4 regions of the Bacillus sp. 0209A genome follow, and region 4 is predicted to be linked to each of the others. Evidence: riboswitches for the same ligand, from Rfam matches in the RefSeq annotation. Region 4 holds a riboswitch; each other region holds the start of a gene.
The links. Region 4 has a riboswitch for thiamine pyrophosphate ahead of tenA (thiaminase II). Riboswitches for the same ligand answer to the same signal wherever they lie in the genome.
Positions count from the first base shown of each region.

Region 1: another riboswitch for thiamine pyrophosphate. It lies ahead of V6D44_RS01610 (acetylornithine deacetylase); the one in region 4 lies ahead of tenA (thiaminase II).
Region 2: another riboswitch for thiamine pyrophosphate. It lies ahead of V6D44_RS02770 (Ykof family thiamine-binding protein); the one in region 4 lies ahead of tenA (thiaminase II).
Region 3: another riboswitch for thiamine pyrophosphate. It lies ahead of thiC (phosphomethylpyrimidine synthase ThiC); the one in region 4 lies ahead of tenA (thiaminase II).

Region 1 covers NZ_JBAIZV010000001.1:406,723-409,933, forward strand. The annotation lists gene V6D44_RS01605 (YlmC/YmxH family sporulation protein) at 86-331, opposite strand; gene V6D44_RS01610 (acetylornithine deacetylase) at 414-1,694, opposite strand; TPP riboswitch at 1,780-1,881, opposite strand; gene V6D44_RS01615 (ABC transporter ATP-binding protein) at 1,894-2,688, opposite strand; gene sigG (RNA polymerase sporulation sigma factor SigG) at 2,836-3,211, opposite strand, start outside.
Region 2 covers NZ_JBAIZV010000001.1:676,247-679,457, forward strand. The annotation lists gene V6D44_RS02760 (sensor histidine kinase) at 1-402, opposite strand, end outside; gene ykoG (two-component system response regulator YkoG) at 406-1,092, opposite strand; TPP riboswitch at 1,194-1,306, shown strand; gene V6D44_RS02770 (Ykof family thiamine-binding protein) at 1,401-2,003, shown strand; gene V6D44_RS02775 (ECF transporter S component) at 2,005-2,604, shown strand; gene V6D44_RS02780 (ABC transporter ATP-binding protein) at 2,591-3,211, shown strand, end outside.
Region 3 covers NZ_JBAIZV010000001.1:1,120,219-1,123,429, forward strand. The annotation lists gene thiC (phosphomethylpyrimidine synthase ThiC) at 1-1,648, opposite strand, end outside; TPP riboswitch at 1,780-1,887, opposite strand; partial or broken gene V6D44_RS05125 (Type 1 glutamine amidotransferase-like domain-containing protein) at 1,947-2,649, opposite strand; gene V6D44_RS05130 (hypothetical protein) at 2,943-3,140, opposite strand.
Region 4 covers NZ_JBAIZV010000001.1:826,672-829,882, reverse strand. The annotation lists gene V6D44_RS03640 (monovalent cation:proton antiporter family protein) at 1-1,147, shown strand, start outside; TPP riboswitch at 1,210-1,318, shown strand; gene tenA (thiaminase II) at 1,401-2,108, shown strand; gene tenI (thiazole tautomerase TenI) at 2,086-2,703, shown strand; gene thiO (glycine oxidase ThiO) at 2,687-3,211, shown strand, end outside.

The DNA of each region.
Region 1 (3,211 bases), 420 kb from region 4:
AGCGCCGATTTGCATATTTCTAAATGAAATGTGCCGGAAGAAACGAGACTTCCGGCATTTTCCAATCAGCAGCAGACAAGCAGGTTTATGCATGCGGTTCACTTAATCGGACCAAGATCACATCTTCCCCGATTTTTACTATATTTCGCCATGGAATGACTAATTCCTCTTCTTTTCCAAAAAATCCGAGAACCTTCCCATTCCCCCCTAATATGATCGCCTGAATTTTACCAGTAGTCACATTGATATCGATATCGCCAATGCTCCCCAGCTTTTTCCCGTTTGAGACATTGACAACATCCTTCACCTGAAATTCTGAGATGCTGATCATTCCATCACGTCCTTTTTCCGTCCTTTTTTCAAGTATATGAATGGGCGGGCTGAACCTTGTCAGCAAGAAGAAATTTTCATGGTTACTGTTCTTTTTTACCGCTGCACCATCTAATGATAAAATCGAGCATGATTTTTGTGTAATCCACCAGCTGCTCAATCGATACCTCCTCGTTCACAGAGTGTGCATTGTGCAGATCGCCAGGACCGTAGATCACGCTTGGAATCCCGGCATTAAACAGCCATCCCCCGTCTGTAACGGATTGAGAAACGTCAATAACCGGATGCTCCCGTTTCACTTCCTCATGAGACGCTGTAAGCGCTAAGACGCCTGGGTGGCTGGGGTCAACTTCCAGTGCCGGAAAAATTTCTCCTCTGTCTTCAATCATAGATGAGCCTCCCCACTTAAAAACAGGACGGTTTTCCCTAAGCCAAATATCACTGTCGCTCAGCCGGTTGATGTAATCTTCTATTTCAGCTGCCACTTGGTCATGGGTTTCATTCGGGTAAAAATGGACCGTAATCCACAGCCGGCACTCGTCCGCTATAAAAGCCGCATGTCTGCCGCCTTCAATAACAGCCGGATTAATGGTATTTGTGCCGGGTTTAAAGCCATGGTAACTTTTCATAATGGACCAGTGGCGCTCAAGTTCACCGAGTCCCGCAATGATTTTTGCCATTTTTTCAATTGCGCTTGCCCCGAATGTGCCTCCTCCTGCGTGAATCATATTCCGCCTCGTCCCATCATGAAACGTTTGACTGCTTTTGATTTCGATCCAGCCTGTAATGACACCTCCTTGGCCTTGAATATGCATATCGCTCGTATCCGCGACAACTGCAAAATCAGCATGATAGCCCCTCTTGCAGCATTCAAGCGTGCCGGCTTCTCCGACTTCCTCCCCAATCACCGATTGCAAAATCAAATCACCGGGAAGTTCAATGCCGGCTTCACGAATCAATTTGACCGCAAACAGCACACACGCCAACCCGCCTTTCATATCTGAAGCGCCTCGTCCGATTAAGAAACCGTTTTTTTCAATTGGGTGAAACGGATTATGCTCCCAATCCTCATTCTCTTTTACCTCTGCAACATCTACATGGCCATTGATGATCAGGCTATGATAACCGGCTGAATCCATTCCTCTAAGAAGACCCACTACATTGGGATCTCCCGGGTACACGTCCCATTTATCGATCGAGAATCCCATGTCATGTAAAAACCCTGCAATCCATGACTGGACGCCGTCTGTATTCCTTGCAGGCGGAGCAGGTGTCTGATAAGAAATCAGCGTTTTTGCAAGCTCAATCAGGTCCCCCTTTTGATCTTCCGCCTTTTTGATCAGAGAGTCTATTTGTTGATTCAATGTGATCCGCTCCTTTCTTAAAAATCAAAAAGCCGTTTCATATGTTATGAAACGGCTCGATAAAAACAGACAGAGTCCTATGTACTCCGCTTTTTCACCGCTTCCCTCCGCTGGCATGATCCAGATCAGGTCAAAAGGGTTGAGACAATGTCTCTCTCAGCTTCGAAAAGCACCCCTAGGATGAGTCTGTATGTGTTTGTCAGGCATTTGTTATCGGCTCGGCTCTTGTTAAAAACGGCCGACCCTGATTCCATAATACATGGATTGGCGTATCAAAAAAAGCCGAGAGTATGTGATCAGTAAGCATTTCTTTTATTTCTCCGGATTTAAAGACCTCTCCCTGTTTTAACAAAAGGGCTTTGTCAAAGACCGGCAAAATTTCTTCCGCATGATGAGTCACATAAAGGATCGATGGCGCATTTTCTTTGTTTGCAATGTATGTAATCGTGTCTAACAGCTTTTCCCGGGCAATAAAATCCAGCCCTGTGACCGGTTCGTCCAGTATCAGCAGCTCCGGATCCGCCATTAGCGCTCTTGCAATCAAAGCTCTTTGTTTTTCTCCTTGAGAAAGGGTTTCATAGCGGCGGTCGGCATATTCAATCGCTCCCAAGTCCTCTAACAAACCAATCGCTTTTTCCCTGATTTCCGCACTTGGTGTTTCATATAATCCAATTGAAGCGTAAGCGCCGCTCAAAGCAATTTCAAATGCTGAATCTGCCGGATAAAATTTTTGCTGAAGAGCCGCTGAGACGAGGCCAATTTTCCGTCTGAGCTTCTCCCCAAGCTCTGTTTTGCCAAATTCATGGCCAAGCACCTGCATCTTGCCCGATGTTGGGAAATAATATGAGCAAAGCATATTTAACAGTGCGGTCTTTCCGGCGCCATTCAGTCCGTAAAGCACCCAATTTTCCTTTTCTTCCACCCTCCAATGGATATCCCTCAGTATCCATTTCCCATTTCGTTTTAATGAGACATTGTCAAGCTGCAAAATCATCGTGGTCCTCCTCTTTACTGCCTTCTATAATTATTTAAATTTTCATAAAACTTCGTACGAACTAGGATACCTTATTTTTTCCAAAACGTAAACCGTCCGAAATCAATAGAAAGCCTTTAAAACAAAAATTGTTTTAAAGGCTTTACATTATTGATGGATATTCTTATTCATTTGTTTGATAGCCGCTTTTTCAAGCCTGGACACCTGCGCTTGGGAAATCCCGATTTCCTCGGCTACTTCCATTTGTGTTTTCCCTTGGAAGAACCGCTTTCGCAAAATCATTTTTTCCCTATCATTCAGTCTTCTCATGCCCTCTTTTAAAGCCAGCTCTTCAATCCATTGTGAATCTTTATTGCGCTCATCACTAATTTGGTCCATCACATAAATCGGGTCTCCGCCGTCGTTATAAATCGGTTCAAATAGAGAAACCGGATCCTGAATGGCATCAAGCGCAAATACAATTTCTTCATGCGGTACTTCAAGAACTTTTGCGATGTCTTCTGCAGTCGGCTCCTTGCTTGTC
Region 2 (3,211 bases), 150 kb from region 4:
TACCACTTGCCCATCGGTCCAAATAACCGGAACAGCAGCTTCAGCAAACAGTTTGCCGTCATGTTTCCTTACATCTGCAGTTTCACCGCTATGAAAAGCGAGAGGGAATTCTTTATACGCTTTTTCTTTTGTTATGGTCATCACAGCTTTTTGATCTCCATTCACAACACGGACCATGCCGTTTGCCGGAAGATAGGCCTGCAGCATGTCCTGCAAAGCCACTCCTTCTGTTTCAGCAGCATGCAGTGCTTCGGCGATGTTACTGGTCTCATCTGCAAGCCGGGCCGCATCCGTTGATGTCAGGGCGGATGAAAAAATGAGATAGACCGCGGTATGGACCAGAATTAATAACAGTAACAGCGATAGTGATGTGTATAGATGAATCTTGGTCTTTAGCTTCATTTTTTACCCCTTAATGGCATAGCCAACCCCGCGAATCGTATGGATCAGCTGTTTTTCGTAAGGATAATCCAACTTTTTTCTGATGTATCTGATGTAGACGTCCACGACATTTGTATCACCAATATAATCAAATCCCCATACTGAGCTTAAAATCTGCTCCCGTGTCAGCACTTGCTGCGGATGCTTCAGCATATAGACGAGCAAATCAAATTCCCGCGGCGTTAATTCCACCTCTTTGTCTCCGCGTCTCACTTCACGTGTTTTTTCATTCACCCGTAAGTCGTCATAAGTAAGAAAGGTGTCAACATCTTTTGTTTTTGTCCCGTTTTGGCGCAGTGCCGCCCTGATTCTGGCAAGTAATTCTTCAATTTCAAACGGCTTTGTGACATAGTCATTGGCACCGATGTCCAGTCCAGTTACCTTATCAGGCACACTGTCGCGCGCCGTTAATAAAATGACAGGTGTTTGCGAATCCGTTTTTCTCAAGCGGCGCAGCACCTCCAGGCCGCTAAGTCCCGGAAGCATAACATCAAGAAGCACCAAGGTATACCCGCCTTCCGCTGCCGCATTCAGCCCTTCCGTACCATTGTGTTTCATGGTAACGCTGTAACCTTCATACTCCAATTCAAGCTGAAGCACTCTGGCGATTTTTTCTTCATCTTCCACAATTAATATGTGTCCTTTTTCCAAATCCGATCACTCTCTCCTGTCTCGATATGAAAAAAATAATTTCTTGGTTTACAAAATGATTCTTATCATCTATTATGATGTCAACATAAAAAATTGTATACGGAAAGCACTAGGGGTGCTGTTTTGGCTGAGATAAAGCGCGGGAGTAACGCGTTTTGATCCCTTATGACCCGATCTGGATAATACCAGCGTGGGGAAGTGCAGGTTGACCGAATGGTGTATTTTTTGTGCGCTTAATCGATCTCTTACTGCATATTCCCTTAGAATATGCAGTTTTTTATTTTACCAAAAAACAAGGGGTGAAAGAAATGGAGCAAATATGCGGTACAAGCAGAATCGCCGGTTTTCGGTTCTCTTTATATCCGATGACAGATGATTTTATCAATGTGATCAAGTCCGCACTGAAAAAAACCGACACATCTAAGGTTTGGACGAAAACCGACCATATCAGCACAGTCTTACGAGGATCAGCTGATCATGTATTCGATGCAGCCAAAGCCATTTATCTTAACGCGGCAAACAGCGAAAAACACATCGTCATGAACGGCACGTTTTCCATCGGATGCCCGGGCGACACACAAGAAGATACATATCTTTCCGCAGACGATAATCGTGTCAATGAAGATGCTGTCCGGAGCCTGAACGCGGAAGCGCCATGCCAATTTGCCCTTTATCCAATGAATGAGCCGGATTATATGGAGTTGATCATGGAAGCTGTCGACATTGCGAAAGCAGAAGGCACCTTCGTACAGGGTGTCCATTACGCGAGTGAGCTTGATGGGGATGCGCATGACGTATTCAGGACATTGGAAGCCGTTTTCCGCATGGCTGAAAAGCAAACAAAGCACGTAACCATGACTGTGAATCTCTCGGCTAACAGTCCATCTAGAAAAAACAGAAAGCAGGGATAAAATGAAAAGCTGGAAAGTAAAAGAAATTGTCATTATGTCCGTTATCAGTATCGTTTTTGCCGTGGTTTATTTATTATTTACGCATTTTGGAAACGTACTTGCAGGTATGTTCGGTCCAATCGCTTATGAACCGATTTACGGTATTTGGTTTATCGTTTCCATCATCGCCGCGTACATTATTCGAAAACCCGGAGCGGCGCTTGTTTCTGAAGTCATAGCCGCTCTCGTTGAATGCCTGCTGGGAAATCCATCTGGCCCGATGGTCATCGTCATCGGCATCGTTCAAGGTCTCGGAGCTGAAGCTGTATTTCTCGCGACGCGCTGGAAAGCATACTCTCTGCCTGTACTTATGCTGGCAGGAATGGGATCTTCAGTAGCCAGCTTTATCTATAATCTATTTGTTTCTGGCTATATTGCCTATTCACCAGGTTATCTTCTCATTTTGCTTATGATCCGTCTTGCTTCCGGCGCACTTCTTGCGGGACTTCTCGGGAAAGCTGTCAGCGACTCTCTCGCGTATACGGGCGTGCTAAACGGAATGGCACTCGGAAAGGAACTGAAAAAGAAACGGAAACGGGTATCAGAACATGCAAGCCTTTGATAAGCTCCTCACGGTTGACAGGCTCAGCTTCTCTTATGAAGAAGACGAGAAACCGGTTTTTCAAAACATTTCGTTTGAGCTTCAAAAAGGAGAATGCGCTTTATTGCTAGGACCGAGCGGGTGCGGAAAAAGCTCGCTCGCCCTTTGTTTAAACGGTCTCTACCCGGAGGCTTGCGACGGTACACAGTCGGGGCATGTATTTTTACTTGAAAAGCCGGTCACAGACCCTGGAGCCTCCGAAACAGTAGCCCAGTATGCCGGAGTCGTCTTTCAGGACCCCGATCAGCAGTTTTGCATGCTGACGGTGGAAGACGAAATCGCTTTCGGGCTGGAAAATCTGCAGATTCCGAAAGAAGAGATGACGGAGAAGATCGATGCGGTTTTAGAAAAATTACGTATTGCTCATTTAAAAGAAAAAACAATATCCACTCTGTCAGGAGGACAAAAGCAGAAAGTTGCGCTCGCCTGTATTTTAGCGATGGAGCCCGAGCTCATTATGTTAGACGAGCCGACTTCTCTTCTAGATCCTTATTCAGCGAGGGAGTTCGTTCACATGATGAAAGATCTTCAGCGTGATAAAGGCTTCAGCCTCCTTGTGATTGAGCAT
Region 3 (3,211 bases), 290 kb from region 4:
TCATGCTGCAAAACTTCGGACCGCACATTGAACAGAAATGAGCGGTTTTCGCTCCTTCTGCCGGCAAGGTTTCATCATGGTATTCAAGCGCTCTTTCCGGATCAAGAGATAGATGAAACTGGTCTCGCCAGCGGAATTCAAAGCGGGCTTTCGATAAAGCGTCATCCCTTATTTGCGCTCCGGGATGCCCTTTGGCAAGGTCAGCGGCATGCGCAGCAATTTTATATGTAATGACTCCTTCACGTACATCATCACGATTAGGCAGCCCCAAATGCTCCTTCGGCGTTACATAACAAAGCATGGCTGTCCCATACCAGCCGATCATCGCCGCTCCGATCGCTGAAGTAATATGGTCATAGCCCGGCGCAATATCTGTCGTCAGGGGTCCCAAGGTGTAAAAAGGCGCTTCTTTACAAATGTCCATTTGTTTATCGACGTTCTCTTTAATTTTATGCATCGGCACATGCCCTGGTCCCTCAATCATCACCTGAACATCATGCTTCCAGGCAATTTGCGTCAATTCTCCGAGAGTCTCCAATTCAGCAAACTGCGCTTCGTCATTGGCATCAGCGATTGATCCGGGGCGAAGCCCGTCCCCAAGAGAGAAAGCAATATCATACGCTTTCATGATTTCACAGATTTCTTCAAAATGAGTATACAAAAAGCTTTCCTGATGATGAGCCAGACACCACTGTGCCATAATCGCTCCCCCGCGTGACACGATTCCCGTTGTCCGTTTGGCGGTTAACGGCACATACCGCAGCAAAACACCCGCGTGAATCGTAAAATAATCCACCCCCTGCTCTGCCTGCTCGATCAGCGTATCACGGTAAATCTCCCACGTTAAATCCTCCGCTACGCCGTTTACCTTTTCAAGCGCCTGATAAATCGGAACAGTTCCCACAGGCACGGGGCAATTGCGGATAATCCATTCACGCGTCGTATGAATGTCTTTCCCGGTAGAAAGATCCATCATCGTATCCGCTCCCCAGCGAATGGCCCACGTCATTTTTTCCACTTCTTCTTCTATAGATGAGGTAACCGCTGAATTCCCGATATTCGCATTAATCTTCACATGAAAATTCCGGCCGATAATCATCGGTTCGCTTTCAGGATGATTAATATTTGAAGGAATGATCGCCCGGCCGCTTGCTACCTCATCTCTGACAAATTCGGGAGACACATGCTCGCGGATTGCGATAAACTCCATCTCAGGTGTAATGATCCCCTTTTTGGCATAATGCATTTGTGTGACATTTTGACCTGCTTTCGCCCGCAGCGGGTTCCGCTTTAGTCCTGGGTAGCTTACGTTTGGATTTACTTTTTTATAACCGTTATCTTCTGGTTTTATAGCTCGTCCTTCATATTGTTCAACATCGCTGCGCTCCGTGATCCATTTTTGGCGGAGCGGCTTTAGCCCTTCTTGAATATGAATGGTCACATCGGGGTCGGTATACGGTCCGCTTGTATCATAAACACGCACAGGCGCGTTTTCCTCTTCGCCGAACGCCCCTGTCGTCGGACTCAATGCGATTTCCCTCATCGGCACTTGGATGTCCGAAGAAGAACCCTCCACATACACTTTCTTGCTCCCCGAAAAACTCGACATAATGGAAATGTTGGCTTGCTGCACTGAATTGTTTTGCATCACTAATCTTCCCCTCTCTTCGTTTGAAAGGACAAAATCAAGCCCATAACCAGCACAAAAAACCGGATTCAAATGAATGAACCCGGTTAAAGTCAGAAAGAAACTTATTATTGCCCAGCACGACAATAATAAAAACAATTTCTCTACTTCCCCACGCTGGTACGAACCAGATCAGGTCCAAAGGGTTAAGAAGCTTACCTTCTCTCTCAGCCCGAAAACGGGCACCCCCAGTAACTATTGATTTCGGACTCATCTTAACATAAAACCAACCTAAAAAAAAGAGGAATATATAAAATATTCAGCTAATTCGCCCCAAATATTTAACCGGCAGCGGGGTTTCAAATATTTCATGTTCACCCCTCGTTACCCGATATGCCTTTGCACCCGGTCTTGAACTCACTGTCTGAAATAGCCGATTATTTATGAAATGAAGAGCCGCTCCATCGTCCGCCGCATAGCCCTCGCACAAGAATTCGTTACATATCAGCTGATGGTATATCGGTCTCCGATCCTTCTCACCGTCATAATGAGGACAAAAGCTTCCTTGCAAAAAACCTAAACTTTTCATACTTGTCAGCGGTCCGGCTGAATCCGTCACCCCTTCTGCAAACCAGCAGATCGCACCGGCACTTAATCCAGCTAGAACCACACCGTTCTTCCACGCCTCTCTGAGAATAAGATCCAGCTCCCACTCCTTCCATAGCACAAGCATATTCCGCGTATTCCCCCCCGCCAACATAAATCACGTCCTTTTCCATAACAAAAGAAGTTAAATCTGTTGACGGCGGCTTAAATAAGGATAAATGAGACGGCACACAATCCAGTGTTTGAAATGTATGATAAAACCGCTGAACATAGTTTTGGGAATCACCGCTTGCCGTCGGCAAAAAACAAATACGAGGCGTCTTCCGTGCCGATTGATTCATGATATATCGATCGAGGGACAAATTTTCCGGCTCCATCGAAAAACCGCCCCCTCCCATCGCAATAATCTGTTTCATCATCCCACTCCCCGACAAAATTTGTTATTCATTATAGCATGACACAAGGCTAAATATTTTTTTATCAGAAAGAGCTAGAACATAAAATTCCTAACGATGATTTATAGCCCGAATCAAACCTAACAGCAACCAAAACCAGCATAAAATAAAAATTGCGCAGTAACAGAACTCGCAAACCCAGAACTCAGAAAGTGTTGCATGAACAATTAGTTACAGTTGTTCATTTCATAGAGAACTGTAACAAAGTCATAAAAAAAGACGGTGTCTCATTTATGGGACACCGTCTCTTCCTTTTATTGCTCCACTCTTTGTAAAGCCTCGTTTACCGTTTCTTTTATAAATGCGTCTTCACCGCTTAATGAGTCTAAACTGAGATCACCATTTCTAAGCCTTTCGGAAATATTGTTTATATCCTCTTCTACCGTGATTTGCAGTTCACCAGCCAAAAACATTCTATGTAATTCATCAGCAACCAGACTTTCTTTATTCATTTCAACTCCGCTCCTTTGCTTTAAATTATTCTTAGTCTGTCCCTAGTACGGACGAATAATAGGAAAAAAGT
Region 4 (3,211 bases):
CATTTTTACGTTAATTATCGTACTCGTTGCCCTGTCTGAATCACTTGGGGCGGAAAATATTCTCGGCGCTTTCTTAGCGGGGGTTCTCGTTTCCCTTCTTTCGCCAAACAAAGAACTTGTTCAGCAGCTGGATTCATTCGGCTACGGGTTCTTAATTCCGATTTTCTTTGTAATGGTCGGTGTGAAGCTCGATATTTGGACCCTTTTCCAAGATCCGAAAATTTTAATCATGATCCCGCTTCTGCTTTTGGCGCTGTTAGTCAGCAAAATCATTCCTGTCCTGTACTTGAAGAAGTGGTATGATAAACGAACCATTTTGGCGTCTGGTTTCCTGCTGACATCAACGCTCTCGCTCGTGATTGCCGCTGCGACAATCGGACAGCAGCTTCACGTGATCAGCGCAAATATGTCAGGAGCGCTGACGTTAGTAGCCGTCATTGCCAGTATTTTTTCGCCGGTCTTATTTAAAAAATTATACACACGGGAAGAGCAACCGGAGGAGAAAAAGACAATTACGTTTATCGGCGCAAACCAAATGACATTGCCTGTTACTCTTGAACTGCCGGAAGAGGAGTATGACGTGCGTGTTGTGCATGTCTATCAAGAGAATGCGGAGGAAAAACTGTCAGAATCAGTATTTACCGTTGAAGCCATCTCTGACTATGAACACCAGACGCTTGAATCACTCGGCATTTTTGATGCAGATATCCTGGTTGTCGCGACTGGGAATGAAGACATGAATGCGGACATTGCGTTACTTGCAAAAGAAAAAGGAACAGAAAGAGTCATTGCCAGCGTTGGATCACCCGAGAATGAAGCAACTTTGAAGGCGCAGGGAATTAACATCTTTTCTATGCTGCTGTCGACAAAAACACTGCTTCGCGCGCTAATAGAAGCGCCTGGTGTCATGAAGCTGCTCACGAACGAAGAGTCTTCTCTGTATCAAATTAATATGGAAAACAGCACGTACGACGGTGTGATTTTACGGGAATTCCCTTTTACAGGAGACGTCATCTTTGTCAGGATTTTTAGAGGTGTGGACAGCATCGTTCCTCATGGGGATACAAGGCTGAAACTGGGAGACCGCTTAATTGTCACCGGGTCTAGGGTGTATGTAATGGAACTTAAGAAAACATTAGAAGGATAAACCTTGACCAAATAGGGATTCGTGTTAATATAGAGGTGCAACAACAATTCAATATGTATTCGTATAACCACTAGGGGTGTCCTTCATAAGGGCTGAGATAAAAGTGTGACTTTTAGACCCTCATAACTTGAACAGGTTCAGACCTGCGTAGGGAAGTGGAGCGGTATTTGTGTTAGTTTACTATGCCAATTCCAAACCACTTTTCCTTGCGGGAAAGTGGTTTTTTTTAATTATCAGACAGGGGGAATGACGTGTGAATTTTTCAGAAGAATGCCGTAACGCAGCCGCAGAATGGTGGGAAGGGAGCTTTGTCCATCCTTTCGTTCAGGGAATCGGTGACGGAACGCTTCCGATTGACCGTTTTAAATACTATGTGCTTCAGGATTCTTATTATTTAACGCATTTTGCAAAGGTACAATCGTTCGGTGCCGCTTATGCGAAGGACCTTTATACAACGGGCCGCATGGCAAGCCACGCCCAAGGTACATATGAGGCGGAAATGGCGCTTCACCGCGAGTTTGCGGAGCTGTTGGAGATTAGTGAGGCAGAGCGTAAGGCGTTTAAGCCGTCTCCTACAGCGTACTCTTATACATCCCATATGTACCGTTCGGTTTTGAGTGGGAATTTTGCTGAGATCTTAGCGGCCCTGCTGCCATGCTACTGGCTGTATTACGAGGTTGGCGAGAAATTGCTGACATGTGATCCGGGGCATCCGATTTATCAGAAGTGGATCAGCACATACGGCGGTGACTGGTTCAGACAGCAGGTCGAAGAGCAAATCAACCGCTTTGATGAGTTGGCGGAAAACAGCACGGAGGAAGTGCGTGCCAAGATGAAAGAGAATTTTGTTATTTCAAGCTTCTATGAGTATCAATTTTGGGGAATGGCCAATCGAAAAGAAGGCTGGTCCGACCGCGGCATAAAAGAGGTGGAGGAATTTGGAGCTTCACGCCATAACTGATGACTGCAAGCCGGTTGAAACGTTAGCGAGAGTCATCATAGCGATTCAGAATGAAGTTGATTACATTCACATTCGAGAACGGTCTAAATCGGCGGCTGACATTTTGAAACTGCTTGAGCTTGTTTCTGAAGGCGGGGGAGATAAACGAAAATTGGTCATGAATGGGCGAGTGGATATTGCACTTTTTTCATCTATTCATCGCGTGCAGCTGCCGAGCAACAGCTTTTCACCGAAGCAGGTCAGAGCCAGATTTCCTCACCTTCATATCGGGCGGTCGGTGCATTCACTGGAGGAAGCCGTTCAAGCAGAAAAGGAAGATGCGGACTACGTATTGTTCGGCCATGTGTTTGAAACGGATTGCAAAAAGGGTCTTGAAGGCAGAGGTGTGTCCTTGCTGTCAGAAATCAAACAGCGGATGTCCATCCCGATTATGGCCATCGGCGGCATGACACCGGACAGATTAAGAGACGTAAAACAAGCGGGAGCAGACGGCATCGCTGTCATGTCAGGAATTTTCTCTTCCGCTGACCCTTTGGAAGCTGCCAGACGATATTCCCGTAAGCTAAAGGAGATGCGCTATGAAAAGGCATTATGATGCAGTAGTCATTGGAGGCGGGATTATTGGTTCCGCGATTGCTTATCATTTAGCAAAGGAAAACAAAACAATCGCATTGTTTGAAAGCGGGACAATGGGCGGCAGAACAACAAGTGCCGCTGCCGGAATGCTGGGCGCTCATGCCGAGTGCGAGGAACGTGACGCGTTTTTTGACTTCGCCATGCACAGCCAGCGTCTGTACAAAGGTCTTGGAGAAGAGCTTTACCCATTATCCGGTATTGATATCAGGCGACATAACGGCGGTATGTTTAAGCTGGCGTTTTCTGAAGAAGACGTGCTGCGGCTGAGGAAGATGGATGATTTGGAATCAGTCAGCTGGCATACAAAAGAAGAAGTTTTAGAAATAGAGCCGTATACGTCCGGTGACATTTCCGGGGCATCCTTTATTCAGGATGATGTGCATGTTGAGCCTTATTTCGTTTGCAAGGCATATGCGAAAGCAGCGAAAGCGCTTGGCGCGGAGATTTTTGAGCATACTCCCGTCATG